DNA from 3 places in the Arthrobacter sp. NQ7 genome. Region 1 is predicted to be linked to each of the others. Evidence: riboswitches for the same ligand, from Rfam matches in the RefSeq annotation. Region 1 holds a riboswitch; each other region holds the start of a gene.
What was found. A riboswitch is a leader RNA that binds a small molecule or an ion and turns the genes downstream of it on or off. The one in region 1 is predicted to bind cyclic di-AMP.
Positions count from the first base shown of each region.

Region 2: it holds a riboswitch for cyclic di-AMP, as region 1 does, so the genes downstream of both, PUN71_RS17320 (aggregation-promoting factor C-terminal-like domain-containing protein) here and PUN71_RS08860 (C40 family peptidase) in region 1, are expected to answer to the same signal.
Region 3: it holds a riboswitch for cyclic di-AMP, as region 1 does, so the genes downstream of both, PUN71_RS05440 (C40 family peptidase) here and PUN71_RS08860 (C40 family peptidase) in region 1, are expected to answer to the same signal.

Region 1 covers NZ_JARFXU020000006.1:24,462-33,930, forward strand. Annotated here, with positions in the region: gene PUN71_RS08840 (DUF3027 domain-containing protein) at 1-512, shown strand, start outside; gene serC (phosphoserine transaminase) at 623-1,753, opposite strand; gene PUN71_RS08850 (iron-dependent transcriptional repressor DtxR) at 2,034-2,735, shown strand; cyclic di-AMP (ydaO/yuaA leader) riboswitch at 2,872-3,083, shown strand; gene PUN71_RS08855 (M23 family metallopeptidase) at 3,094-3,912, shown strand; cyclic di-AMP (ydaO/yuaA leader) riboswitch at 4,042-4,222, shown strand; gene PUN71_RS08860 (C40 family peptidase) at 4,293-4,973, shown strand; gene PUN71_RS08865 (NlpC/P60 family protein) at 5,135-5,902, shown strand; gene PUN71_RS08870 (HNH endonuclease) at 6,169-6,669, shown strand; gene mobA (molybdenum cofactor guanylyltransferase) at 6,736-7,446, shown strand; gene PUN71_RS08880 (DUF6457 domain-containing protein) at 7,443-7,736, shown strand; gene PUN71_RS08885 (molybdopterin molybdotransferase MoeA) at 7,733-9,250, shown strand; gene fdhD (formate dehydrogenase accessory sulfurtransferase FdhD) at 9,301-9,469, shown strand, end outside.
Region 2 covers NZ_JARFXU020000019.1:27,029-36,497, forward strand. Annotated here, with positions in the region: gene PUN71_RS17280 (HNH endonuclease signature motif containing protein) at 1-381, shown strand, start outside; gene PUN71_RS17285 (zinc-dependent alcohol dehydrogenase) at 608-1,648, shown strand; gene PUN71_RS17290 (6-pyruvoyl trahydropterin synthase family protein) at 1,652-2,047, shown strand; gene PUN71_RS17295 (glycosyltransferase family 4 protein) at 2,050-3,132, shown strand; gene PUN71_RS17300 (nucleoside deaminase) at 3,184-3,690, opposite strand; gene PUN71_RS17305 (phosphatase PAP2 family protein) at 3,747-4,550, shown strand; gene upp (uracil phosphoribosyltransferase) at 4,563-5,198, shown strand; gene PUN71_RS17315 (glyoxalase superfamily protein) at 5,243-5,632, shown strand; gene PUN71_RS17320 (aggregation-promoting factor C-terminal-like domain-containing protein) at 5,705-6,415, opposite strand; cyclic di-AMP (ydaO/yuaA leader) riboswitch at 6,421-6,581, opposite strand; gene PUN71_RS17325 (ArnT family glycosyltransferase) at 6,722-8,920, opposite strand; gene PUN71_RS17330 (glycosyltransferase family 39 protein) at 8,927-9,469, opposite strand, start outside.
Region 3 covers NZ_JARFXU020000003.1:132,177-141,645, reverse strand. Annotated here, with positions in the region: gene PUN71_RS05445 (protein adenylyltransferase SelO) at 1-1,005, shown strand, start outside; gene PUN71_RS05440 (C40 family peptidase) at 1,125-1,970, opposite strand; cyclic di-AMP (ydaO/yuaA leader) riboswitch at 1,974-2,143, opposite strand; gene PUN71_RS05435 (aggregation-promoting factor C-terminal-like domain-containing protein) at 2,391-3,776, shown strand; gene PUN71_RS05430 (TraR/DksA family transcriptional regulator) at 3,798-4,157, shown strand; gene PUN71_RS05425 (DNA alkylation repair protein) at 4,154-4,684, shown strand; gene PUN71_RS05420 (DUF1810 domain-containing protein) at 4,704-5,165, shown strand; gene PUN71_RS05415 (glucose 1-dehydrogenase) at 5,201-6,094, opposite strand; gene PUN71_RS05410 (metallophosphoesterase family protein) at 6,245-6,751, opposite strand; gene PUN71_RS05405 (DUF1918 domain-containing protein) at 6,823-7,014, shown strand; gene PUN71_RS05400 (NUDIX domain-containing protein) at 7,057-7,572, shown strand; gene PUN71_RS05395 (glycosyltransferase) at 8,059-9,469, shown strand, end outside.

The DNA.
Region 1 (9,469 bases):
AGACTCCGCCCAAGCGCAAGGCAGGCGTGCCCGTGTGGCGTACGGGCAAGCCCGACGCTTTCCTGGCCGCGGCGGTCGAAACTGCCCGGGCCGCGGTGGAAGGCATTACACCCGCCGCCACCATCGGGGCGCACCTGGCGGCCAAGAGTGAGGGCGACCGCCTGGTCACGCACCTGTTCGAGTCGCGGCTGCCCGGTTACGCCGGCTGGCAGTGGTACGCGGTGCTGACCCGCAACTCGCGCTCCAAAGTGGTGACGGTCAACGAGCTTGGCCTGCTGCCGTCAGAGGATTCCATCCTGGCCCCCGAGTGGGTGCCGTGGGCCGAACGCGTGCGCCCCGAGGACGAGCAGCAGCAGGAACCGGACGAAGACGCTCCCGGGGCAGGGGTGGCCGTGGAACCGGTCGCTGTCGAGGGGGAGCCGGCTGAGGAGGCCGCCCCGGCCTTTGAGGCCGGCGATGGGCCGCACGACGACGATGAACCGCAGGACGACGGCGGGCAACCAGGAGCCTGACGCGCCCGTCAACGTGCTGCTGCCGGAAGACCGGCCGCGGCCTGCGGAATCAACGAAAAAGGCGCCGTCCGGGACAAACCCGGGCGGCGCCGTCGTACGTTAAGGGCTGCTTACTTGCGCAGCTCGCCCACCACGTAATCGATGCTGGACAGCAGGGCTGAGACGTCGCTGGGCTCGATGGCCACGAAGGTGGCAATCCGCAGCTGGTTGCGGCCCAGCTTCCGGTAGGGCTCAGTGTCCACAATGCCGTTGGCGCGCAGGACTTTGGCCACAGCTGCGGCGTCAACCGACTCATCAAAGTCGATGGTGGCAATGACGTTGGAGCGTTCCTCCGGCTTGGCCACGAACGGGGTGGCGAACTCGGAGGCGTCAGCCCAGCTGTAGATGCGTCCGGCGGAGTCCGCGGTCCGCGCGGCCGCAAAATCCAGGCCGCCGTTGGAGTTCAGCCACTCCACCTGGGCGTTCAGTGTCACCAGCGTGGACAGCGACGGAGTGTTGTACGTCTGGTTCAGGCGGGAGTTGTCAATGGCCGTCTGCAGGTCCAGGAAGTCCGGAATCCAGCGGCCGCTTTCCTTGACCCGCGCGGCCCGCTCAATGGCGGCAGGGGAGAAAAGGCCCAGCCACAGGCCGCCATCGGAGGCGAAGTTCTTCTGCGGGGCGAAGTAGTAGACATCGCTTTCCGCGACATCGACGTCCAGGCCGCCGGCTGCCGACGTGGCATCAACCAGGACCAGCGAGCCCTCGTCCGCCCCGGAAACGCGCTGGACCGGAGCGGCCACACCGGTGGAGGTTTCATTCTGCGGCCAGGCGTAGACGTCTACGCCTGCCTCGGCCTGTGCTTCCGGCCGGGTGCCCGGCTCCGACTTGACGATCGAGGAAGCTTCCAGGAACGGCGCCTTGTTGGTGGCGGCGGCAAACTTGGATCCGAACTCGCCGAAGGACAAATGCTGGGCTTTCTTCTCCACCAGACCGAAGCTCGCGATGTCCCAGAACGCGGTGGAGCCTCCCACGCCCAGGACCACCTCATAGCCTTCGGGAGCACGGAAGAACTGGCTGAGCCCTTCCCGGACTGATCCCACCAGGTTCTTGACCGGGGCCTGCCGGTGGGACGTGCCCAGGATGGTCCTGGAAGCTGCTGCCAGGGCGTCGATCTGCTCCTGCCGGACCTTTGACGGGCCGGCCCCGAACCGCCCGTCCTTGGGCAGGAGGTCGGCAGGGATCGTGATGCTGGTGTCGCTCACAGGGGCTCCAATTCGGCGGGGACGATAGCTTTGGTCCGGACGGACGGGTCGTGGTGGCCGGCAGCCGGCGTTGGGCTGCAATACAGGCCGTCCCCATTCTGCCTGAACTGCTGTGCAGGCGGGAGTTGGCGGCGTCAAAGTCCAGACATTGAGACAGGCGGAGACCAGCGCGGCTATTCGGACAAAGTCAAAATAGGCTAAGCTTGGCCCCGGACTACCTCGCGGGAACAGGCGATACGGTGGGACAACGCAAGGTACTGCGCTCGAGGAGCTGAGCTGGATGACGGATCTGATCGACACTACGGAGATGTACCTCAGGACCATCCTGGAGCTTGAGGAAGAAAACATCGTCGCCCTGCGGGCCCGTATCGCCGAGCGTCTGCGCCACTCCGGACCCACAGTTTCCCAAACCATCGGCCGGATGGAACGCGACGGCCTGGTTGTCGTCTCGGGCGACAGGCACCTGGAACTCACGGACACCGGCCGCAAGCGCGCCACCGAGGTGATGCGCAAGCACCGGCTGGCCGAACGCCTTCTCGCCGACGTGATAGGGCTGGACTGGGCCTACGTCCACGACGAAGCCTGCCGCTGGGAGCACGTGATGAGCGAGCGGGTGGAGCGGCGCATCTACGAGCTGCTGGACCATCCCACCGAGTCGCCATATGGCAATCCCATTCCCGGCCTGGCCGACCTGGGCGGACAGCCCGGCCCCGGCTTCGCGGACGGCGCCATCAGCCTGGTGGAAGCCATGAAGGCCTATGGACCGGCCTCGGGCGTCACCGTTGTCCGGCTGGCGGAGCCCATCCAGGTTGAACCGGAACTGCTGGCCCAACTCGACGAAGGCGGCATCCGGCCCGGTGCCGCCGTGGCACTGGAACGCGTGGGTGATTACATCTCCGTGCGGGTCCCGGGAATCGAAGGCGCGCTCGAACTGCCGCCCGAAGTGGCCGCGCACGTCTTCGTTGCCGTCGCCCCCTCCTGAAGCCGGCCGCATACCTTAAACCGCGCTTCCCACCAAAGATAACGGAATTGTTACCTAGGGTCTTAAGCCCCTATAGTGGAAGCGATCGTTGATACTTAAGCGTTACCTGTCCCGGAGCCGAGCTCTGCCAGCGGGACAGGTGCACGAGTCGTTACTGGCAGAGGCGGGGGAACCACAAGCGGCAGCGGGGGACTGCCTTGGGGTGAAGTCCGTCAGCAGCAAGCCTCTCCAGTGAAGGATTCTTCCGGGAATACCCCTGTGCAGAAGCTTGCCCATGACGGGCCGGGTCTTTGAACTCTCTGACCCGAATCCGACAGCTAACTCCGCAGGCTTTTCCAGAGAGGAACCCTTCTTGACCATGCAGACCTCCCGGGGCCGCCGCCGCGCGGACGGCCCTCCTGCGGTGCGGAGTGCCGAGGTTGCCGCAGTGGAGCGCCCCCGCGACCTGCACCGCGACGCGCGCCGCCGCCGGGGTCCCTTCCGGCAGATGACGGATTTCGCCGCGGCCAGCGGCATCGGCCAGAAGGCCGGCATCGCCCTTGCCGCCACCGGCCTGGTGCTGACGGTGACCGTGCCTGCCACCGGCCCCGTCATGGCTACTGATGCTGCCGGCAATACTCCCGTAGCTGCCTCCGCTGTCAGCCCTCAGCCCAGGATTTCTGCGGATGTTGGCGCGCAGATCGACTTCAGCCGTTCCGCCGTGGTCACCCAGGCGGACCCCGACGGCAAGTTGAAGCAGCTCCTGAGCGCCCAGTCGGCCGGATCGGTGACGCGGGCGGCTTCTGCCGGCACCCTGGCAGCGCCCCTGGCCACCCTCACCACCGCTTCCCCCTTCGGCTACCGGGTGAGCCCGATCACAGGCGGTTCCGGCGACTTCCACCGTGGGCAGGACTTCGTGGCGCAGTGCGGAACGTCTGTCCTGGCAGCGGCAACGGGGACCGTGACCTTCGCCGGCTGGCACCAGTTCGGCGGCGGGAACCGGGTGGTCATCGATCACGGCAACGGCCTGGAGACCACCTACAACCACCTCTCATCCTTCAACGTCAAGGTGGGCCAGACGGTCTCGCGCGGGGACGTCGTCGCCCTCAGCGGCACCACCGGCGCCTCCACCGGATGCCACCTCCACTTCGAGGTGCAGGTCAACGGCGAAGTGGTCGACCCGATGGGTTGGCTGTAGCCCAAATGAGTGCGCAGTCTCAGATCACCGTGACCCGCCGTGACCTGAATGTGACATTGAAGCAAAACTGCTGTACCGTCTAACTCGCGTCAACTTTTCCGAAGTTGACGCTCTTGAGTGGATTGCCTAACTCTGCCACCGCTCAAGGTCCGTTCGCATTTCATCGTCTGGCAGGGGCGGGGGAACCAATTTTGGCCTTCATTCCATGGAGGCCTTGGGGTTAAGTCACGAGCTTTCCAGGAAAGCAAAGTGGCCGGGTGACTCCCATCCGAATCCGACAGCTCACCTCGCAGGCATTGGGAGAGGCTACCTTCGTGTCTTCACGCCATCATTCTGCGCGCCACCGTGCGCAAACGGTTCGCACCAACCCCCTGGATGCCATGTCCAAGGCCGTTAGTGCCAATGCCGGGACCGTGGGCCGCCAGGCTGCCGTTGTGGCAGCGGCATCGGGCCTCATCCTGAGCATGGGCCTGCCGGCGACGGCTGCCGACACCACTGCCGGTGTTTCTGCATCCACCGAGTCCGGCTCCGCCCAGACCGCCCTCGCTGTCACCGCCGCACCCACGGCGACGGTCTCCTTCGAGCGTCCCGTCGTCAAGACCACCGCTGCACCCAAGGTGGAAACGGTCCGCACACAGTCCACCGCTTCGGCTGACCGCGCCGCAGCAACCCAGGACGCGTCGGCCGCCAAGACTGCCGAGACTGTTTCCGCCGTGTCTTCCGCGGCAACGTCGGGAATTGCAGCCATCGCCTACACCGGCATCGGCCACTCCTACGTCTGGGGCGGCACCAGCCCCGTTACCGGCTGGGACTGCTCCGGGTTCGTTCAGTGGGTTTACGCGCAGGCCGGCATCAGCATCCCGCGCACCAACGCGTGGAGCATCATGACTCCCACCTCCACCCCCCAGCCGGGTGACCTGGTCGTCCAGAACGGCGGCGCACACGTCGGCATCTATGTCGGTAACGGCATGATGATCAGCGCACTGAACCCGTCGCAGGGCACGCTGCTCCACTCCCCGGCAGCCACCGGTTCATCCTCGTACTACCACTACGGCAACTAGTTCTTGGGCTCCATGCTCCAAGGGCTATTTCTTTGCCCACAGCTTTTTCGCTAGATCACATCCCCGTTCGGGACGCGCCGGCGTACCCCCAAGATGCCGGCGCGTCCAACCTTCCCTGCCTGCCTACAAGCGGACCAGGGGAAACACGAAAGAGAGAACTGATGACGACATGTGCTACCGCGCGCCACCGTGCCGAGGTCACCAAAACCAACTCGATCGCTGTCATTGCCAAAGCGGTCAGCGACAACGCCGGCGGCATGGGCCGCCAGGCCGCAGTTATCGCCGCTGCCTCCGGTCTGGTCCTGACCAGCGGCATCGCAGCCAACGCTGCCGACGCCAACGTCAAGCGGGACTCCGCTCCGGCCTCCGCACTGGAAGTTGAATCCGCCGTCGACGCCCCGATCTCCGCGGCGTCCACCATTGCCATCAGCTACGAAAAGCCTGCCGTGACCACCACGCCGGCTCCCGTGGCCGAGCCTGAGCCCCAGGTCGACGTCCAGGAAGCAGCTCCCGCGGCCCAGCCCGTTGCTGCTCCCAAGGTCACGGCGAAGGTTGCCACCGCCGCCGCTCCCGCCGCCCCCGCCGCGCAGGCATCGGCCAGTGGCAAGGGTGCTGCGATCCTTTCCGCCGCTTACGCCCAGCTTGGCGTCATGCAGGACTGCACCATGCTGGTCACCAACTCCCTGGCAGCCGTAGGAATCCACTTCCACGACTGGCCCGCCGGCTACCTCTCTTTGGGCCGCACGGTCAGTGCAGCCGAAGCGCAGCCCGGTGACCTTATCTACTACGCCGACGGCGGCGCTGGCATGGCGCACATCGCTGTTTACGCCGGCAACGGCATGGCGGTCCACGGCGGCTACAACGGAAACCAGACTGTGGTCTTCAGCGCCAACGTCGGTTCCGGCCCCGTTTTCATCCGCGTCAACTAAGCTGCCGTGGGCCGGCGCACAGTGTGTGCCGCCGGCCGGTAAGCCGGAAAGGACCCCGCCACGCCCGGCCGGGGTCCTTTCCGTTTAATCAACGGGGCTTGCGTGGCCGCCGTCGAGGGTAGCCGCTGGTTTTGCCGTCCAGGGGCGGCGATTACCTGATATTGCACTTCTTTGTTTACTCTTGTCATGTCGATCCATAGCCCGGACATGCCGAGGGCAGCCGGCCCTCGTGCCCCTGACGGGTGCGGCCGTGAAGAGGTAAGTGCATGCGCACTCTCGTTCTGAATGCTGGATATGAACCGCTGGCGGTTGTGACTTTCCGCCGGGCGCTGGTGCTTGTGCTCGCGGGCAAGGCGAGCGTGGTGGCCGAGGGTGACGACCCCGTCGTGGGCCCCACTGATGTGCTGGGCCGCCCGTCCGTGATCCTCCTCAACCGCTACATCAGGCCCCGGTACAACCACTCCACGGCCGTCAGCCGGCGGGGGGTGCTTCGGCGGGATGGGCATAAGTGCGCCTATTGCGGCAAGGCGGCCCACACCATCGACCACGTGCACCCCAAGTCGCGGGGCGGCGCCGATTCGTGGGAAAACCTGGTGGCCGCCTGCCTGCGGTGCAACAACGTCAAAGGGGACCATACACCCGCGGAGATGGGTTGGACCCTGCGTTTCGTGCCGGAGCCGCCGCATGGAACGATCTGGCAGATCAAGGAACTCGAGAAGCCGACGCCAGCGTGGGATCCCTTCCTTCTTCCGGAGCGGGCTGCCTGACCCAGCCCGGCCTGTCCTCCCGCCGGATTCGGCGGTGCCGGCCCTGCCGGTCGCTAGGCTGGGGTCATGCAAGCGAACACGTTGGCATTTGATGCCCTGATCCTGGCCGGCGGCCGGTCCTCACGGCTGGGAGGGGTGCCCAAGCAAACCCTCGTCTTCCGCGGCCAGACTCTCCTGGAATGGGCTCTTGCCGCTGCGTCCGGGGCTAGGCGCACTGTCGTTGTTGGTGACGCCGGCCTCCCCGGGGTCACCGCGGCGCCAGTGCCGGGGACTGCGCCTCCGGCCGCGGTCCTTTCCTGCCGGGAAGAGCCGCCGTTCTCCGGTCCCGCCGCTGCTATCGCCGCCGGATTGGAAACCCTGGCCAATAACGGCGGCGGTTCGCCGGTCACGCTCGTGCTGGCGTGTGACATGCCGTTGTCCGCCCAGGCCGTGGCCGCCCTGCGGCACGCCCTGGCTGCGACCCCGGTGGAAGCCGCCCGCGTGCGCAGTGTCATGGCCGCTGCCGAAGACGGGAGGCCGCAGCCGTTGGCCGCTTTTTACAACACGGCTGAGTTAACACATGCCTGCCGGGAGCTCGCCGCCCGGAACGCGCTGGCCAACGGCTCTGTCCGGGCGCTCCTTGCTAATCTGGACGTGCAGCTTGTCACAGTCCCCGCCGGGTCCACCTCCGATGTGGATACCTGGGATGACGCTGCTGCGCTGGGGATGGCCGCCGGAAACCAGCGCGGAAGCCAGGACCGGCGCACGGGCGACACTAACGTGGGAGGCAATTCGTGAAAAGCCAGGACGAAACGCTGGAAGAGTGGTGCCGGGCCCTGCTCCAGGCGTACAAGCTGGAAAATGTCCAGGTCGACGTCAACGCTGTGCTCTCCCTTGCCGGCGTTGCCGCCCACTCCGTGGTCCGGCCGGCCGCGCCGCTCACCACCTTCATTGCAGGCTTTGCCGCGGGCCTGGCCGCGGCCCCGGGCAGGGAGATGGACGCCGCCGCGATGGACGCAGCGCTGGCCGTGGCCCGTTCCCTGGCACAGGACTACGGCACTGAAACCGCCGGGACTCCCGGCGAATGACCGCAGAACCCCATAGTGATCCGCATGCACCACCGCGCAGCGAAGGGGAGGCGCTGACGGCCCGGACGCCACTGGACACAGCCGGACACATCGGCGTGGTGGGCGGGGCAGGTCCATCTGCCCAACACTCCGGTCCCGGGATGGACGACGCAGGTCCTTCCGCCGGAGGGCAGGGCGGTGCCGGCCATCACCATGCGGCCCACACCTGGGCAGAGGCCCGGCAGGTGGCATACGACTCCGCCACTCCCATCCCGCCCGGGCCCGTGGCGCTCCGGCTGGCGCTGGGCCGGAAACTTGACCGGGACATCGTGGCTCTTCAGGACATGCCCCACTATGCGTCCTCGGCCATGGACGGCTGGGTGGTTAACGGAAGCGGCCCGTGGATCCCGGTGGACCCGGGAGTCCGGCTGGCGCCGCACCAGGCCAGCCCCATCGCCACCGGCGGTCTTATTCCTCCGGGCGGCAAGGCTGTCCTGCGCACGGAAAGCGCCGTGCTTGGCCGGGACGACGAGGGGCTTCCCGTCCTGCTGACCGGAGGCAAGGCGCGTCCCGGAGAACCCCGCGCCGGCGAGCACATCAGGAAAGCCGGTGAGGAGGCCCTGGAAGGCGATGTCCTGGTGCAGGCAGGGGTGGAGCTCAACCCGGCACACCTGGCACTGGCGGCGCTGGCCGGCCACGACGAAGTGCAGGTCCAGGGCAAACCCGTGGTCCGTCTGGTGCTGACCGGATCGGAGGTGGTGGAACAGGGCAGGCCCGCCCCCGGCCAGGTACGGGACACGTTCGGGCCGCAGTTGCCGGACGTCGTCGCCATGCTGGGTGGAATCCCGGGGGGCCGGCAGAGGATCGGCGACTCCTACGCCGAGTGGCTGGCGGCACTCGAAGACGTGCTCCCCGACGTGCCGGACGCACCCGACCTGCCGGCCGACGTCGTTATTACCACCGGGGGCACTGGGCGTTCGGGAACAGACCACCTCCGGCGTGCGGTCGCCGAACTGGGCGGCCGGCTCATCATCGACGGCGTGGCCATGCGCCCGGGCCATCCCGCAGTCCTGGCAGAACTTCCGGACGGGCGGTTTGTCCTCGGACTTCCCGGCAACCCGCTGGCGGCCATGATGGCACTTTCCACCGTGGGTGGCCCCCTCCTTGCCGCGCTGGGGCACGGGGCCATGCCGCCGGTGCAGGAAGTGCCCTGCGGAACAATGATCGAACCCGACCCCGGCCGCACCCGGCTCATGCCCTTCCGGTTGCTTTACGGCATGGCGTCCCCGGCGCAGCATACGGGGCCGGGAATGATGCGCGGACTGGCCGCCGCCGACGGGGTGCTGGTGGTACCCCCGCATGGCGTGCAGCTGGGCGAGCCGGTGCCGGCTTTTGCCCTGCCGTGGGGACCGCCCCTCTCGCAGCCCGGGGACGGGGCGGCCAAGGCAAAACCGCGCAGCAACCCCCGCGCCGGCCAGCCCAAAGCGAAGCCGGCATCCGGCGGCCCGGTGGACTGGAGTGCGCTCCTGGGCTGAGGCGGGGCCCCATGGTGCCATGATGGAGTTATGAACAGGCAGGGTGGAACATGGGACGCGTAACCCAGCGCCGCAAGGTGCACAAGTATGTCCTGGATGGTTCGCCCGGTGCCCTCGAGTACCCGGTCCGCCACCGCGAGGACGTCCTGGCGGTAGAGGAGCCGCTGGAAATCCGGCTGGGCAGGCTTTCCTATTCGGTCACCATGCGCACGCCCGGGG
Region 2 (9,469 bases), on a different contig from region 1:
GACGGCAAGTGCCCGTTCCCCGGCTGCAGCAACCACTCCCTGGACAACGAGGCCGACCACCTCCTCGCCTGGGCCAACGGCGGCACCACCGGGATCAGCAACCTGGGACAACCCTGCCCAAAACACCACAAACTACGCCACACCACCGGCTGGACACCAACCCCCGCAACCAAAAACGAACCACCCGGCTGGACCTCACCCACCGGCCGGCACTACGCCAGCGAACACCAGGACTGGGAACCACCACGCTGGCCTCCCGGCCTGGCGCTTGAACCACGGCTGCCGGAATGGAGCGTGGCCGGCTGCGTCGACGTGGTCAGGCTGGGTTTCTCCCCGGGCGAGCAATGGCTTGGAAGGATCCTCCACCCGCCCTCTGCGTGAAGGCCCATGAAGGCCCCGGAAGGCCCCGGGCCAATCCGCCTCCGGGTTTCGCGCCCTGTGCCAAACGGGATTCAATCCCCAAGGCCCTTACAGCCCGTGCCCAGCCCTCAACCCGGATGCCCTCACGGATGCCCACCCACACCGAAGGGCCACCGCCACGCAAAAGTTCGCCACGCGCCGTCGGACTTTCGCCGTCCCCGCACGTCCGGCTAGATTCATCAGCAAGATGACAAATTCACAGAATCCGATCCACGCCACCGCATACTGGACCACTGCCAAGGAACACGGCGAGCTCAGGGCCGAGGAGGTCCCCGCACCAGGGCCGGGCGAGGCGCTGGTCCGTGCGTTGTACTCGGGGATCAGCAAGGGCACGGAGATGGTGGTCCACGCAGGGGCCGTGCCTCCCCGGGTAGCGGAGGCGATGCGGGCTCCGCATCAGGAAGGGCAGTTTCCCGGGCCCGTAAAGTTCGGTTACCTCTCGGTGGGAGTCGTGGAGGACGGACCCGCGGAATGGAAAGGCCAGCGCGTCTTTTGCCTGAACCCGCACCAGGACGTCTACGTGGTTCCCGTGGACTCCCTGACCAGGATCCCCGACGACGTCCCGTCGCGCCGTGCCGTCCTCACCGGCACCGTGGAAACCGCCGTCAACGCGCTCTGGGAAGCCGGGCCGCGGCTGGGGGACCGGGTCGCCGTCGTGGGCGCCGGCCTGGTGGGCGGCATGGTGGCTACCCTGCTGGCCAAATTCCCGCTGCAGCGGCTGCAGCTGGTGGACCTCGATCCTGGCAGGAAACAGCTCGCAGACACGCTGGGAGTGGACTTTGCGCACCCAGACAGCGCGCTGGCCGACTGCGACATCGTGTTCCACTGCTCTGCATCCCAGGAAGGCCTGGAACGCAGCCTGCAGCTCGTGGGCGATGAAGGCGACGTCATCGAGATGTCCTGGTACGCCAACCGCGAGGTCACCGTCCCGCTGGGAGAGGACTTCCACGCCAGGCGCCTCTCCATCCGGGCAAGCCAGGTGGGCACAGTGGCCCGGGCCCGCCGCCACCGCCGGACCACCGCGGACCGCCTCGACCTCGCCGTATCGCTGCTCAAGGACCCCGTCTTCGACGCGTTCCTGACCGGATCGTCCCGGTTCGAGGACCTGCCGGACGTGGTCCAACGCCTGGCGGACGGCAGCCTGGCCGCCCTGTGCCACGTCGTCGAGTACCCCGCCACCAGTCAAGCCCCCACCCCAGCCGCCCACAACTCCGAAAACTTGAGGTAACCCATGTTCAGCCTGACCGTCCGCCGCCACTTCATGATCGCCCACAGCCTTCCCCGGGAAGCCTTTGGTCCAGCCCAGGGACTGCACGGGGCAACCTTTGTGGCCGAAGTGGCCTTCCGCCGTCGCGCACTGAACGACGACGCGATCGTCCTGGACATCGGCGCCGCCGGCACCATCATCGAGGAAGTGCTCGCCGGCCTGAACTACCGCAACCTGGACGAACACCCCGATTTCAAGGACAAGCTCAGCACCACCGAAGCCCTCGCCGAGTACGTCGCCCAGCAGGTGGCGGCCCGGATCAAGGACACCAACGACGGCCCCGAGCTCGCAGGAATCGAGGTCACCCTGCGCGAGAATCCGGACGCCTGGGCCACCTATTCCCTGGACCTCACCGCCTAGCCATGCGCTCCATCCGGCTGCTGGTCCCCGGCAACATCCACCACAGCTCCGGCGGGAATGTCTACAACGCGCGCCTGGTGGCCGGCCTCCAGGCGCATGGCGCCGAGGTTGAGGTCGTCGCCGTTGAGGGACGCTGGCCACAAGCCAGTGCCGGGGAACGACGACGGCTGGGCAGCCTTCTTGGCGCGTGGGAACCGGAGGCGGTTCCCGGGCAGGCAGTGGTCATCGTGGACGGGCTGGTGGCAGTGGGTGCCCCCGATGAACTGGAACTCGCGGCCAAAGCGGGCCAGGACATATGGGTCCTGGTGCATATGCCAGTGCCGGAAAGCTCCGGAACCGCAGCTCTGGCCGACGAAGCCCGCGCACTCCGGGCAGCAACCGGAGTGGTCTGCACCAGTACCTGGGCCGCTTCGAAGCTCACGGACCGCGGACTTCCCCAGGCCGGAGTCGCCCTTCCCGGCGTTGCCTCCGCGCCCCAGGCGAAGGGTTCCGTTCCCCCGCACTTCATTGTTATGGCGGCGCTGCTGCCGAACAAAGACCAGCTGCTCGCCGTCGAGGCCCTGGCCCAGGTGCAGGAGATCCCGTGGACTGCGTCCTTCGTGGGCTCGGACCAGGCGGACCCGGACTACGCGCAGGCGGTCCGTGCCGCCATCGCGGCCCACGGGCTGGAAGAGAGGGTCCAACTCACCGGGGAACTCACCGGCGACCCCCTGGAAGCCGAATGGGCGCGCGCAAACCTCAGCCTCCTCGTCTCCCGGCAGGAGGCCTTCGGCATAGCTGTTACCGAATCCCTGGCCCACGGTGTCCCGGTCCTGGTCCGCGAAGGGACAGGTGCGGTGGAGGCTCTTTCCTTGGCCAGCCTGGTGCCGGCCGACGGCGGACCGCGGCTTCCCGGCGCGGCACTGCCCCTTCCCGAAGGAGGGCCGGAGAGCCCGGGACGGCTCGCCTCCGTCCTCCGCCGCTGGCTTGAGGATCCAGGAATAAGGGAGGCATGGCATGCAGCTGCCCTGGACGCCCGGCCACGGCTGCCGGACTGGAACAGCACCGCGCAGCAGGTCCTGGCCATGCTGGGGGAGCGCGACTGACGGGAGCGCGGGAAACGCCGCCTGTCGGAGCCCAAGAGGCGTCACCGCAACTTAGATCGCGCCGCGGTGCCCCGCGAAGAACTCGCGCAGCAACGCACCGCACTCCTCCCCGCGGACGCCCGGGTACACCTCAACCCAGTGATTGAGCCGCCGTTCGCGGAGGATATCGAACACGGAGCCGGCGGCGCCCGCCTTCTCGTCCCAGGCCCCGAAGACCACCCGCGGGATGCGGGCCAGCACAATCGCGCCGGCACACATGGCGCAGGGTTCCAGGGTGACCACCAACGTGCAGTCGGACAACCGCCAGCCGTCACCGGCGCCGCCCTCCCCCCGGGCCAATGCCTGCAACTGCCGCGCCGCCTCCCGGATGGCCACCACCTCGGCGTGGGCCGTGGGGTCGCCCAGTTCCTCACGCTGGTTGCGGCCGGAACCCAGCACGGCGCCGTCGGGCCCTATCACCACGGCGCCGATCGGCACGTCCTCCGTGGTCAGCGCCCGCCGGGCCTCCACAAGGGCAAGGCCCATCCAGGCGTCGTGTTTCTTTTCCGGCAAGGGCATGGCTCAATGATAGTTTCGGGGGATATTCAGGTTACTTACCGACGCCGGGAGGCACCATGGACACTCTTCGGGACCGCATAAGTATTTGGTTCAAACCGTACGCGGCACTGGTCCTCACGATCCTGGTGGGCGGCGTCATCATTGTGTCGCTGGCGCTGCTCGGTGCGGAGGTCTACGACAATGTGGTGGACTCAGCCGGCCTCGCTAACCTGGACAAGCCCGCGCTGGCCTTCGCCGAAAGCCTGCGGAGCCCAGGCCTCGATGCGTTCGTCACCGGCTTCACCAATATCGGCGGCGGCGTCGGCATGCCCATCCTGGCCAGCATCCTCACCGCCTGGCTGACCTTCCTTAGCCGGAACTGGCGGCCGTTGGTCCTCATCGGCGGGGCAGCAGCGGCCTCGGTCACGGCCACCACGTTCGGCAAGAAGCTGGTGGGCCGCACCCGCCCGGACCACGCTGACGCCGTTCCCCCGTACGAGGACTCGCCGTCCTTCCCCAGCGGCCACACCCTGAATACCACCGTGGTCATCAGCCTGGTGGTGTACCTCATCTGCCTTCAGTTCCACACCATGCGGGTCCGCGTCGCTGCCATCACGGGCGGCACCATCTTCATCATTGCCATGGGATTGAGCCGCGTTTTCCTGGGGCACCACTGGCTGACCGATGTCATGGCAGGGTGGCTGCTGGGCCTTACCTGGGTCGGTGTGGTGATTATGGCCCACCGGCTGTTCCACCTGGTCCGCAGGCGGGAGCATGCCGGCGCCGCGCCGTCGTTCGACCGTCCGATCGTGCGCGATGTGGTCGCCGAGGAAGTGCACGAGCACGGAGGCTCCGGGCCCGGGAAGGGCAGCGCCGGATGATAGTTTTGGGGGATGCGTACTCTCGTTGTTGACCACCCCCTGGTCGCCCACAAGCTCACCGTCCTGCGGGACAAGAACACACCGTCCCCTGTCTTCCGGCAGCTGACGGAAGAGCTGGTGACCCTGCTGGCCTATGAGGCCACCCGGGAAGTCCGCACCGAGCCCGTCACCATCGAAACGCCCGTCAGCACAACCATCGGCACCGCGTTCACCAAACCCACCCCACTGGTTGTCCCGATCCTCCGTGCCGGCCTGGGAATGCTGGAAGGCATGACCAAGCTGGTCCCCACCGCTGAGGTGGGCTTCCTGGGCATGGCCCGGGACGAGGAAACGCTGGACATCATCACCTATGCGGAACGCCTCCCGGAGGACCTCACCGGCCGCCAGGTCTTCGTCCTGGACCCCATGCTGGCTACCGGCGGCACGCTGCGCGAGGCCATCAAGTTCCTGTTCAAGCGCGGCGCGTCGGACGTCACCTGCATCTGCCTGCTCGCGGCGCCGGAGGGCCTGGCCAGACTGGAGGAGGAGCTGTCCGGGGCCAACGTGCACATTGTCCTGGCCTCCATCGACGAGAAGCTCAACGAGAAGTCCTACATCGTCCCGGGCCTGGGCGACGCGGGCGACCGCCTCTACGGCATCGCAGGGTAGGGTCCACCCTTTTTCAGCCGGCCTCCTGCCGCTAGCCTGAGCGGATGGACTGGAAACTCGAACTCGTTTTTGTCCCCGTATCCGACGTCGACCGGGCCAAGGATTTCTACGTCAACAAGGTCGGGTTCAACGCCGACTATGACGAGCGTCCCTCGGACTCCATCCGCTTCGTGCAGTTGACGCCGCCCGGTTCGGCCTGCTCCATCTGCATCGGCGAAGGACTCACGGACGCCCCGCCCGGCACCGGATCCAACCTTCAGATGGTGGTCAGCGACATCAAGGCCGCCCACGACTTCCTGAAGAACAACGGCGTGGACGTCAGCGACATCGACGTGCAGGACTGGGGCCACTTCGTCCATTTCGCCGATCCCGACGGCAACAGGTGGTCTGTCCAGTACATCCCATGGCGCAATGAGGGCCAGGCCAGCCCTTAAAGCAAACCGCGGGCCACATCACGTGATGCGGCCCGCGTCTTGCGCCGGTTCCCCTCTGCGGTGGTGCCGTGCCTAGTACCAGTTGTGAGCCAAGTGGAAGTTCAGGGCACCGCAGGGCGACTGGTAGCTCTTCTTGATGTAGTCCAGGCCCCAGTTGATCTGCGTGCGGTAGTTGGTGAGGTAGTCCGCACCGGCGCTCGCCATCTTCTCCGCGGGAAGGGACTGGACGATCCCGTAGGCGCCGCTGCTGGCGTTGGTGGCGGTGGTGGTCCAGTCCGATTCCTTGGTCCAGAGCGTCTGCAGGCACTGCATCTGGTCCGGGCCCCAGCCAAAGGAGGCCAGCTGGCCGGCGGCGTACGCCTGGGCGCCGGCCGGGTCGTTAATTGCGACGGCGGGAGCCGGCTCGGGTGCCTTGGCGGGTTCGGGTGCCGGGGCGGGTGCGGGGGCTGCCGGCGCCGGTGCGGGGGCGGCCGGGGCGGGTTCCGCTGCCTGCGGCGCGACCGTGATTGCTGCCGGAGCGGGGCTGGCCGCCGGGTTGGAACGGATCTCGCTCTTCTCGATGCTCATTTGGGAGTCGGCCGCTGCCGTGGAAGAGTTGGAGCCGGTGGATGACACTGGGGTCATGCCGCTGGTGGCCTGGCCTGCAGCGCCTACGCCCACCAGCACCGCGCACGATGCTGCGAGGATCCCGGCGCGCTGGCCCAGGGTGGTTTTCTTGGCCTGCTTGGCGGCCCGGTGTTTAGCCTTGGCCTGCAGGCGTGTTTCTGCCGTGTTTTTGGACATGATTGATCGCCTCTCACACCTGCGGAGTTAGCTGTCGGGTTCGGATGAGGGCATCCGGCCATACGGAAAGAACACGTACTGGCTTAACCCCAAGGGCATTCATTGCCCGGGACGGTGGGTCCCCCGCCTCTGCCGTAGCTCAATCGGGATCCGGGGAAGCGGCAGAGCTTGGCGTCAACCCGGGATATGCGGCCCGAACGGGGACCGCACCCAATCGACGGTACAGGAAGGATACGAGAAAGTCACATTTAGGTAACGGAAGTCACGGTGGCAGCGAGTCGAATTGCGCACCGGTTCAGGTTTGGCTCAGTCGCCAAGCAGGTAGACGGTGGTCCCGCCGATGCTCCGTGCGGTGAAGTTTTCCGCTACCCACTGGGCAACCCGGGCGGCGGCGTCTGAGCCTGTGCTGGACCGGGTGGTTCCGCCCGCAATGAAGTAGTGGATCTTCCCCTGCGACACCAGCTCCTGGAACTGCTCAAGGGTGGGGGAGGGGTCGGTCCCGTTGAAGCCGCCGACTGCCATCACAGGCAGTTCCGTTGCCAATTGGTAACCGGCAGCATTGTTGGAGCCCACCACCGCCGCCGCCCAGGTGTACCCCGCTGCACCGTCTTTCAATGCTGCCACCAGGTCTGATGACGGGGTGGGGGCGCCAAGAAGGCCACCCATGGCGCCGCCTGCACCGCCGCCACGGCCGCCGGCCACACCAGCTCCGCCGGGGCCTTGTCCGGCCTGGCCCGCCCCGGACTGGCCGGGTCCTGCCTGCCCGGAGCCGACCTGGTTTTGTCCGGTTCGGCCGCCGAACTGCCGGGTATTGCCGCCCGTGCCGGGCCCACCGGTCCTGTTGGCACGGGAGCCGCCAGGGCCGGCAAATGCTGTCGCCGGCCCGGCGCTGACAATGGCCCCGCTGTGTGCCGTTGCCGCCGTGGAGATGGAGAACGCCAGAGGTCCGGCGAGCGACGCCGCAATGGCGAGCCCCGCCGTCGCCCGCTGCACCGCCGTCGTCCACCGCCCCGCCGCGGTCCGCTGCACCGCTGTCGTCCACTGCACCGCTGCCGTCCACTGCATGGAGCGCAGGCGAAGGAACCTGCCCAGTCCAACTCCTGCCGCGGCCGCCAGGCCTGCTGCCAGGACCAGCCAGCGGAACCAGGGACCATAGGCGGTGGTGGTACCGAGCAGCTGGAACGCCATAACTGCTGCCGCGGCCGTAGCTGAAGCCACTGCCACGGCCGCGGCCGGCTGGTGCCGGTGCTGCCACAGGAGAACCCCGCCCAACCCGGCAAGCCCGGCTATCCCGGGCGCCAGTGCCACCGCGTAGTAAGGGTGGATGATGCCGGACATGAAGCTGAACACCAGGCCGGTCACCAGCACCCACGAGCCCCAGACGATGACGCTGGCGCGCACCATGTCCGTCCGCGGGGCCCGCCGGCCCACCCAGAGAAGGCCCGCGGCCAGGATCAGGGCAGACGGCAGGAGCCATGCGATCTGGCCGCCGAACTCACTGTTGAACATCCGCAGCAGCCCGGGAACACCCCAGCCATTGCCGCCACCCACGCTGCCTGTCTCGTCGCCGGTCAGCCGGCCAAGGCCGTTGTAGCCCAGCGTCAGCTCCAGGATGGAGTTGTCCTGCGATCCGCCGATGTAGGGGCGCATGCCGGCAGGTGTCAGCTCCACCGCAAGGAGCCACCATCCGGCCGAAGCCGCCATTGCGGCGCCGGCGGCAGCCAGCCACAGCAGCCGCCGCCCCATCCTGCCGCGGCCCGCCGCCAGGACCGCCAGGGCAAAGCCGGGAACCACCAGCAGCACCTGCAACTGCTTGGCCAGGAAACCCAAGCCCAGGAACACCCCCGCCAGCAGGATCCACCGCAGCCGGTCCTCCTGGATGGCCCGGAGGACCGCGTAGCCTGCCGCTGTCATGAGCAGCACCAGCAGGGTGTCCGGGTTGTTGAACCGGAACATCAGGGTGGCCACCGGTGTGAGGGCAAGGACGGCGGCGGCCAGCAGCCCGGCCCGGTGCGCGAGCCTCGCGTCACCGGTGGCCGGGGCAGCCGCGCGCCGGACGGCGAGGTAGAGCAGCCACGCCGCGCCGACCCCCATCAACGCATCGGGCACCAGGATGCTCCAGGAATTCAGCCCGAAGAGCCGGACGGACAATCCCGTGATCCACAGCGACGCCGGCGGCTTGTCCACCGTGATGGAGTTGGCCGCATCGGATGAACCGAAGAACCAGGCCGTCCAGTCCTGCGATCCGGCCTGGGCCGCCGCCGAGTAGAACGCATTCGCCCAGCCGGACGCCCCCAGGTTCCAGAGGTACAGCACTGCGGTGCCCGCCAGGACGGCAGCCAGTTCCAGGCGCTGCAGCGCGGCCGGCCAGGCCCGCCGCGCTGCAGGGACGTCCTGTGCTGTGCCCGGAGCGGGGGAAGCTGTTCCGGCTGCCCGGCCGGGACGGGACGGCACAAAGCCGGTAGCGATGCGTCGGTACGTGGTGCTGGTGAATCGGCCGGCCATGGCGTCCTACTTGGTCAGTTGGTACACGGTGGAGCTGCCCACCGTCTGGGCCTGGAAGTTGGCCTGGACCCAGGCAGCCACCTCGGAGTTGCCGCCCCGGCCGCCCATTGCGCCTCCGCCCATTCCGCCGCCTGCGATGAAGTAGCTGATTTCGCCCTTGGAGACCATGTCCTGGAATTCGGCGAGTGTGGGGTAGGGATCGCCGCCGTTCCAGCCGCCCAGGGCGATAACGCTGGTGTTCGAGGCAAGTTCCAGGCTGGCCGCCTGGCTCGCGCCGGAGACGATCGCCGACCATTTGGTGGTGGTGGACGCCAGCAATGCGGTGACGGACGCATCGGCCGCCCCTTCGCCGGGACCGCCTGCGCCGCCAACACCGGGACCCCCAACACCGGAATCCCCAGCATCAGGACCACCAGCACCGGGAAGGCCGTTGGCGGGGTCGAAGCCTTCTGCGCCGGCGGTGGCGTCCGTGCCGGCCTCCCTGCCGTCAGCCCGGTCACCGCGGAGTCCCGCTGCCCGGTTGCCGAAGCCGGCGGTCGACGAACCCGC
Region 3 (9,469 bases), on a different contig from region 1:
CTCGCCGTGGTGGCCACCGGACGACAGGTCCGGCGCGACGGCATGCTGCCCGGCGCCGTCCTGGCCAGGGTGGCAAGCAGCCATCTGCGGGTGGGCAGCTTCCAATACGCCAGGGCCACCGAAAACCCCGGCCTCCTCAAGCGCCTTGCGGACCACGCCATCAGCCGGCACTATCCACACGCCGCCGACGCGGACAATCCCTATCTCGCGCTGTACGCCTCGGTGGTTTCCGCCCAGGCCGAACTGGTGGCGCGGTGGATGCTCGTCGGGTTCGTGCACGGAGTCATGAACACGGACAACATGACCATCTCGGGAGAGACGATCGATTACGGCCCATGTGCGTTCCTGGACGCCTTCAACCCGGCCGCCGTCTACAGCTCGATCGACGTCAGCGGCCGCTACGCCTACGCCAACCAGCCCGTCCTTGCCGAATGGAACCTCGCCCGGCTCGCCGAGGCAATGCTGCCGCTTATCGACGAGGACCAGGAGAAGGCTGTGGCCCCCGCGGTGGACGTGCTGGGCGGCTTCCGGCGCCAGTACAGCGCGGCGTGGTCCAGCGGGATGAACGCAAAGCTGGGCCTGGCCGCGGCCGGCGGGGAAGAGGCCGCAGACGCCTCAGCGCTGGTGGACGACGTTGTCGCCCTCGTGAAGGACGGCCCGGTGGACTACACCCGGTTCTTCCGGAACCTCGGCAAGGCTGCCCGGGGCAACCTGCGCCCGGTTCGTGGCATGGTCCTTGACCTTGCAGCCTTCGATAGCTGGATCCGACGGTGGCAGGCGCTGGACCCCGACGCGGAACTGATGGACAGCGTGAACCCGGCCTACATCCCCCGTAACCACCTCGTGGAGGAGGCGCTGTCCGCCGGGACCGCGGGAGACATTGCTCCCTTGCAGCGGCTGTTGGAGGCCGTCACCGACCCCTTTACTGAGCGGACCGGCCTGGAAAGGTATGCGGAAGGTGCCCCCGAAGACTTCGGCAACTACATGACCTTCTGCGGTACGTGACCTGTCAAAGGCGCCGGCCGCAGGCTCGCCGCGCCGGCGGGACGCGGAAGGGCGGCAGCCGGTATACCGGCTGCCGCCCTTCTGTATGACACCGCTTCGCCGGGCGAAGCTGTGGGAACCTAGGCTACGCGGACCACGGAGTAGCCGCTGAGCCAGCTGATGGAGTGGACCTGGGTGGTGTATCCGTTAACGCCGCCGCTCACAACCTGGCCGTCGCCGGCGTAGACGCCCACGTGGCCGGAGGTGATGATGAGGTCACCGGGGGCCGGAGCACCAACCACCGTTCCATACTGGAAGAACTGGGTCGGGGCCAGGTCGCCGACGCTCTTGCCAACGGAGCGCAGTGCATTCTCGACCATCGCGGTGCAGTCCTGGTTCACACCGACCTGGCTGTAGGCGGATGCCAGGATGGCCGCGCCTGTTCCGGTGCCCGTGGTGGCCGCGGCCGGGGTGGCTGAAGCGTAGGACATGTTCATGCCGGTGTTCGTCGGTGCGCTGGCCGCCGCAGTCTGGACGGGCGCCGGTGCCGGAGCCGGTGCCGGAGCCGCCGTGTAGCCCGCGCCAGGGATCTGGATCTGGTCGCCCGGGTAGATGATCGAGGACAGACCCAGGCCGTTGGCGGCCAGGAGGTCGTTCAGGCCGACGCCGTAGGCCGAGGCGATGGCGCCGAGGGTGTCACCGGAAACGACGGTGTGCACGTTCCCCGTGGCCGCCGCGGGGGCCACGGCGGGCGCGGCAGGCGCCGAGTAGGCCTGGACGCTGCTGTTCTCAGTGGTGTCCGCTCCGGTCACACCCGCGTGGGCCGGGGCGCCCACACCGAACGCAATGCCGGATGCCGCGGCTACGGCGAGCGCAGGGCGGCCCAGTGTGCGGGCCTGGGACTTGGCTGTAACGGCGAGGCCCTCGAGCACAATGGAGCGGGCCGGAGTCGCGCGGTGACGGGCAGAAGTTGAAATTTTTGACACGGTTGATCGCCTCTCCCATGCCTGCGGGGTGAGCTGTCGGGTTCGGGCTGGAGATACCCGGCCGGAAGCACCCCGCGACATACGGAGGCGCTATCGACTTAACCCCTAGGCCACATGTGGCCGTGGAAACTTGGTTCCCCCGTCCCTGCCAGCTGGAGCGGTTGTATCCCATGATCAGCGGCAGGGCTCGGCATACTGATGGGAATGTCCCGACTGAGAGGGACACCAAACGACCATAACCCGAGCTCCCCGCAATTGTCACATTTGGATAACATGCGAGGCGATTCTCTCAGATTCGCCAGCGAATGGACTTGGCCCGACTTTCCCGTGGTGACCTTGGTGGACGCCGCGAAGGGCCGGGTAACAATCACGACACGGATCCATGCCTGCGGGCCATAGCGGAGGGTAGGCTTCGGGACTATGCCCCTGTTCGTGATCCGCCCCCGGCTCCCGCTGACCGCGGTCCTGTTGGCCTTGGCCGTGGCCGGCTCCCCCCTTCACGCGGCTACGGCGGACGATCAGGACCCGACTGCCGGCTACCCCTCCTGGGCTGACGTGCACGCCGCGCAGTCATCGGAGGCCGCGAAAGCAGCCGAAATCAACGCCATTACCGGCCTCCTGGACGGATTGCAGGAGCAATCGGAGGCCGCCGGGGACGCTGCCGTCCGGTCGGCGGCCGATTACGCCGTGGCGCAGGCCGGACTCGACTCCGCGACACAGCGGCTGGACACCCTGTCCGCGCAGGCGGCAAGGGCCAACGATGAACTGGCCAGGCACCGGAAAGACCTGGGCGCCCTTGCCGCGCAGTCCTACAAAACCGGCGGCACCAACGCGGGTTTCTTCGTGGCACTGGACGCCCTCGGCACCAACAGCGTGCAGGGGCTGAACCTGGTCAAGCTCGTCGGGGACAAGACCGCCGCACTGGTTGAAAAGGCCGGGGCCACGGGCCAGGTCGCCGCCGCACTCACCGAGCAGGAAAGGGCTGCCAGGAACGAGCGGGAGCGGTTGTCGGCGGAGGCCAAGGCAGCACTGGATACTGCCCGCTCGGCGCGTGACGCGCTCGACCGGCAGCTGGCCCGGGAGCAGCAGCACAGCACGGAGCTGACGGCGCAGCTCGCAGCCCTGAAGGGAACGACGGCGGCCCTTGAGGGGGAGTACCGGCAGGGCCGGGCGGCCCTGGCTGCCTACGAAAAGGCCCAGGAGGCCAAGCGTGCTGCGGCAGAGGAACAGGCCCGCCGGCAAGCGGCCGCCGCTGCCCGGCAGCCCGCACCCGCCGGGACCCCGGCCCTGTCCGGTACTCCAGGGCAGGAAAGCCCCACGCAACCGAACCCACTTCAGCCAAAACCCGTCCAGCCAAACCCTGTCCAGCCAAATCCCGTGCAGCCCGGCGTTCCCGCCGGCGACCCTGGGCCGCCTGCTCCCGGCACCGCTCCCGTGGCACCCGCCCCGCCATCCCCGCCCGCCGTCGTCGTGCCTTCCGTTCCCGGCGGGTCCGTGAATGACCCGGCCGCGGCGAAAAGCTACGCTTCCGGACGCCTCGCCGCCTTCGGCTGGGGCCAGGACCAGTTCCTGTGCCTTGCCCAGCTCTGGACCAAGGAATCGGGGTGGCTGACCACCGCCACCAACCCCTATTCAGGCGCCTACGGGATACCCCAGGCCCTGCCGCCGGGAAAGTATGCCAGCGCCGGCGGCGATTGGCTGACCAGCTACCGCACCCAGATCGAGTGGGGCCTCGGCTACATCCGGGACCGCTACGGCTCCCCGTGTGCCGCCTGGAACCACTCCGTGTCCCTGAACTGGTACTGACTGACGCGCTAGGCTTTCCCCATGCCAGATTTCGAACGGTTCCGCGCGCTGCTCGAAGATGAGCGGGCACGGCGCCTGGCACTGCTGCCCGCGCTGCGCGCCGACATTGAGTCGGCAAACTTGGCACGCCGCGACTCCAACGTCGACGATGAGCATGACCCCGAAGGCTCCACCATCGCCTTCGAACTCTCGCAGGCCTCGGCGCTCCTGAAGCAAAGCTCGGCCGGACTTGATGAGGTCGAAGCTGCCCTGGCCCGGCTCGCCGGAGGCACCTACGGCCTCTGTGCAGTGTGCGGGGAACCCATCGCCGAGGGCCGGCTGGAAGCGCGGCCCTGGACGCCGTTCTGTATCCTGCACGCCGCCACGGGGCGCGGACAATGACGGGCGCTGCGGAGACAGTGTCCGCCGCGGCGGAATTCATCGACCGGACCCTCCAGAACGAAGGTGCCTGGTACCGCGCGGACGAGGTGGCGCACCGGGTGGGCGGGCTTCTTGCCTCCTATGGCTCCTCGGTCGGCGCAGTCCGCGGCACGGTCCGCGATGCCCTGCGGAAGTTCAAGGACCTTGACCATGACGCCACCGTCATGCTGGCCTCCGCCCTGTGGGGCCAGCCGCGGCCGGGCGTCCGGCCGGTTTTCGAACGCCGCCTGGCCGCCGTGGTGCTGCTGCAGTCGCGGGTTGGGCTGCTCCGGCACTCGGACCTGACCCGGCTGGAGGGGTTCCTGCGGTCCGCCCAGTCGCGGGACCTGGCAGCGCCGCTGCTCGCCGATGTGCTGGCACCGATGCTGGCCGGTTTGGGGGAGCGGGAGCGGCAACGGGCTGCCGTTGTCCTGGCGAGGTGGCGGGAAGACCCCGACCCCCAGCTGCAGGCTGCCGCTGCAGCCCTTGAGGAAGACCTGTCCCTTTGAACGCACCCAGGAGAACGCCATGAATGAACCGTTTGGCCTTGACCGCTTCGTCGCTGCCCAGGACAGCGGCGGAACCTATGAGCAGGCCCTGGGGGAGCTCCAGGTGGGCAGCAAGTCCGGGCACTGGATGTGGTTCATCTTCCCGCAGATTGCCGGGCTCGGGCAGAGTGAGACCTCGCGCAGGTATGCCATTTCCTCGCTCGCCGAGGCCCGTGCGTACCTGGACCACGAGGTCCTGGGGCCCCGGCTGCTTGAATGTGCCATGGTCCTGGCGAACCACGCCGACCAGTCGGCAGAGGACATCTTCGGCGGCATTGACGCCAAAAAGCTCCGCTCGTCCATGACACTGTTTCTCCGGGCCGCACCCGGAGAAACAGTGTTCAAGACCGTGCTGGCCCAATTCTTCGGCGGCGAGCCGGACCCCGCCACTGACCAGCTCCTGGCGGCCCAGGATGCATCGGACCACGAGGCCGGCGGCTGAGCGCAGTCACCGCCGGCGGTCCCCGGGAGCCGCCGCTACGGGGTGGGGCTGCCGCCGTTGACGTTCAATGTTTCGCCCACCACGAAACTTGACTCGGGGGAGGCCAGGAAGACGTAGGCGGGGGCGAGTTCGGCGGGCTGGCCCGCGCGGCCCAGAGGAGTGGACTGGCCGAACTCCGGCAGCTGCTCCTTTGGCTGGCCGCTGCTGACCTGCAGGGGCGTCCAGATGGGGCCGGGAGCCACGGCGTTCACCCGGATCCCTTTAGGCGCCAGCTGCTGGGCCAGGCCCTTGGTGAAGTTGTTGATGGAGGCCTTGGTGGTGGCGTAGTCCACCAGGGTTGGCGACGGATTGTAGGCCTGGATGGACGTGGTGTTGATGATGGTTGACCCCGCCGGCATATGCGGAACGGCGGCCTTGGTCACCCAGAACATGGCGTAGACGTTGGTCTTGAGCGTGTGGTCGAATTGTTCGTCCGTGATGTCCTGCAGGTCCTCCTGGGCCACCTGCTTCCCGGCATTGTTGACCAGGATGTCCACGCCGCCCAGGACGGCCACCGCGGTGTCCACCAGGTCCCGGCAGGCTGCGGAGTCCTTGAGGTCTCCCGGGACCTTCACGGCCTTCCGGCCGGCCGCTTCGACGATGCCCGCAATACGGGCCGCGTCCTCCTCTTCCTGCGGCAGGTAGGAAAGGACGACGTCGGCACCCTCCCGGGCGAAGGCGATGGCCGTCGCGGCGCCAATCCCCGAGTCGGCGCCGGTCACGATCGCACGGCGGCCTTCCAGCCGCCCCGTGCCCCGGTACGTCTCCTCGCCGAGGTCGGCCCTGGGCTCAAGTTCTGCATCCAGGCCCGGCTCCGGCTGGTGCTGCTTGGGCGGGGAGATCTTTTCGTAGGCAGTAACGGGATTGCGGAACGTGTACTGGTCAGTCATGGCGGTCCTCCTGTTCGTGCGGACTCCGGGCCGGTCCACCGCCCGGACTCCGGGGAAACTGCGGCTGCCCACCGGCAACAGCAAAAGCTAAGCATGCTTACGTTTCCCAGCCTAAGCAAAGATTCACCGCCCTGCCAAGCCCGGGCGGTGTCAGCCGCGGCCGACCTCCACCAGGGTGACCCGTGCCAGCTGCCCGGCATCGACCACCGCCTCCATGAACGTGCAGGCCGGCTGGCGGCGGCGGTCCGTGGGCGACCCGGGATTCAGCAGCCTCAGTCCGCGGGGTGAGGTGGTGTCCCAGGGGATGTGGCTGTGGCCGAACACCAGCACGTCCGCCGACGGGTACAGCGCCTCGCACCGAAGTTCGCGGCCCTTGGCCTGGCCTGTCTCGTGCACCATGGCAAAGCGGATGCCGCCGAGCGTTGCGGTGGCTGTTTCCGGCAGCCGCCGCCTCAGGTCGGGTCCGTCATTGTTGCCATACACGCCGAGCAGCCGCCTGCTCCGGCGTTCGAATTCGTCCAGCAGCGCCGCCTCCACCCAGTCCCCGGCGTGGAACACCACGTCGGCCTTTTCGACGGCGGCCCACACCTCCGCGGGCAGGGTTTTGGCGCGTTTGGGCACGTGGGTATCGGCGATGAGGACCAGGTTCAACGGCATACCGGAATCCTGCCACGTCGCCCTGTTCCACGCCTGCGTGGAGTCGTAATCTGGGGCTGGAGGTGATTGCCATGGAGGCAGCCCAAGGAGACCGCATCGTGGTCCATGGAAGGACGGTGGGGTCCTCGGACCGGCATGGAGTGATCCTGGAAGTCCGTGGCGAGGGCGGACGCCCGCCCTACGTTGTCCGCTTCGACGACGGGCACGAAACGGTCATGTATCCCGGCGGCGATTTCGCCGTCGACCACGGACGCGACACCTGACGCGGGACTGCATCCCGGCGCTTCACCTGTCAAACTGGAGTGATGGATCACCCACTGCCCTCCAGCATGTCCTCCACCCCGCCGCCGCGCACCGGTCCGCGGGACCCTGGCGACGCCTGGGTGGAAGGTGACCGCGGCCGGTACTGGGGCAGGTTCGGCGCCGCGGGAGTCCTGGCCTACGACCCCGCAAAGGGGGTGCTGCTGCAGCACCGTGCCGTCTGGAGCCACAACGGCGGTACCTGGGGCCTGCCCGGCGGTGCGCTGCACGAGGGCGAGGAAGCGGTTGATGGTGCCCTCCGGGAAGCTTACGAGGAAGCCGCCGTCCCGCCGGACAGCGTGGAAGTGCTGTTCACCTCGGTGCTGGACCATGGCTACTGGTCCTACACCACCGTGGTGGTGCGGGTGCAGGAATCCTTCGAGCCCGTCATCAGCGATCCTGAAAGCATCGCGCTGCTGTGGATTCCAGTGGCTGATGTGGACTCCCTGGAGCTGCATCCCGGCTTCGCCGCGTCCTGGCCGGACCTGATGGCCAGGCTGGACGCCGAAGAATCCTGGTAGCCAGGCCTTGCCCCTGATGCACGCGCGGACGCTGCGCTGAGGGGCTGGATCCCGTCGAAAAGCAGTTCCGCCCGGGAGAACGCCTGGTGACTGCCCCCAAAACAGGGTAAGTCCGGCTGCGAAATTAGGTACCCACTACTGGTGCCCGCCGCAGGACCGGAGCCGTATGCTCCAGGCTACGGCGACGTCGTGGCTGCTGGAAGGCTGGACAGACAGGCAACCGGACACCCGCCGCAGCAGCCCTGGCATGCCGCATTCCGGGGCCTTGACCCATTGGCCGAACATGAGTCCGCGCAATACAGCAAGGTTGGTGAGCCAGTTGCCTCTTCCCCTCCTCTCACCTGTTGCACCATCGGCGCCCGACGGCGGACTGCCAGGCCACGGGCCGGCAGCGGTCCCGGCCCGAACCATACATCAGCGGCATCAGGCTTTCGGCGCCTCCGAGGCATACCCACAGCACCCGTTCGTCCCCCTGGTGCAGGCACTGTGACCGCCGCCGTCGATGCCCCCCGGCGCAACCAGGGGCGGCTGCGGCTCCACGACCTGGGATTCGCGTTGGCGGGCCTCATATCGTTGCTGCTCGTTGCGGGGGCGGCCTCCACCGTGGCGGTACCCGTCACCAGTGACCTCGGCCTCGTCGCGGTGCTGCCCTACCCCTACTGGATAGGCCTCGTGCTCATCAACGTCACGTTCGTCGCGGCGCTGCGCGGCAACGCCGGCGGACCGGCGGGACGGGCAGTGATGATGTGGCTGCTCGCGGTGCTGGTGCTGGAACTGTTCGGAACGGCGGCCTTTGTCACCGATGTACCACGCGGCGAAGTCGCGTTCCGGCATCTGGGGATCGCCGACGCCCTTTCGAGCACCCAGGAAATCGATCCGGATATTGACGCCTACTTCAACTGGCCGGGCTATTTCGCGCTGCTGGCCACGATCATCAAGGCCACAGGCCTGGCGCCGGCAACGATAGCGCTCTGGGCTCCCGTGGTGAACGTAGGATTGTGGCTTGCCGGCCTGGGTGTCCTGGCGCGGTTCCTGACGGCTGATCCGCGCCGCCGCTGGCTTGTTCTCTGGCTCTTCTGCCTCGGTAACTGGCAGGACCAGGACTACCTGTCGCCCCAGGCCTTTGCCTTCTTCCTGTACCTCGTGGTGATCGCCCTGCTGTTCGGCCCATTGGCATCACGGCCGGGGACGTTCCGCGGCTTCAGGCCCGCCAACCTTGCGGCGTGGTGGCGGGGACGGTCCCCCTGCGAGGAGCGGCCGCGGCACCGGGTGGGTGCGTTCGTGGCGGTGCTCCTGCTGGTCGCCGTTATCTGTGCCAGCCACCAGCTGACGCCCTTCATGATGCTCATTGCCATGATCGCCCTCTGCCTCAGCGGACGTGTCTGGACCAGCCGGCTGCCCTTGATCACCGCCGTGATCCTTGCGCTCTGGCTGGTCTATCCTGCCAGTGCCTATCTCATCGGCCACCCGCCGCTTGAGGACGCGGGTCTACAGGGGGCGGTTGCGGCGAATGTCGTCGACCGCGTGACGGGTACCCCCGGCCATTCGCTCGTGGTGAAGGTCCGCATGGTCCTGACCATCGTGCTGTGGGCCCTCGCCGCGGCAGGTGCGCTGCGGGACTGGCGCGCGAAGCGCCTCGACATCCGGGTGGTCCTGCTCGCAGTTACCCCGATCCTGCTCTTCCCGATGCAGTCCTACGGCGGGGAAATGCTCATCCGCGTCTCCTTGTTCGCACTGCCCTTCGTCGCCCTGCAGGCGTCCTCGATCCTGCTGCCCAAGGACGGCAGCGCGCGCCTTCCCCTCCGCAGCATGGCGGTCCTCGTCCCCACCTTCCTGGTGCTCTCCCTGCTGATCGAGACCAGCAGGTTCGGGAATACCAAATTCGACATCTTCACGG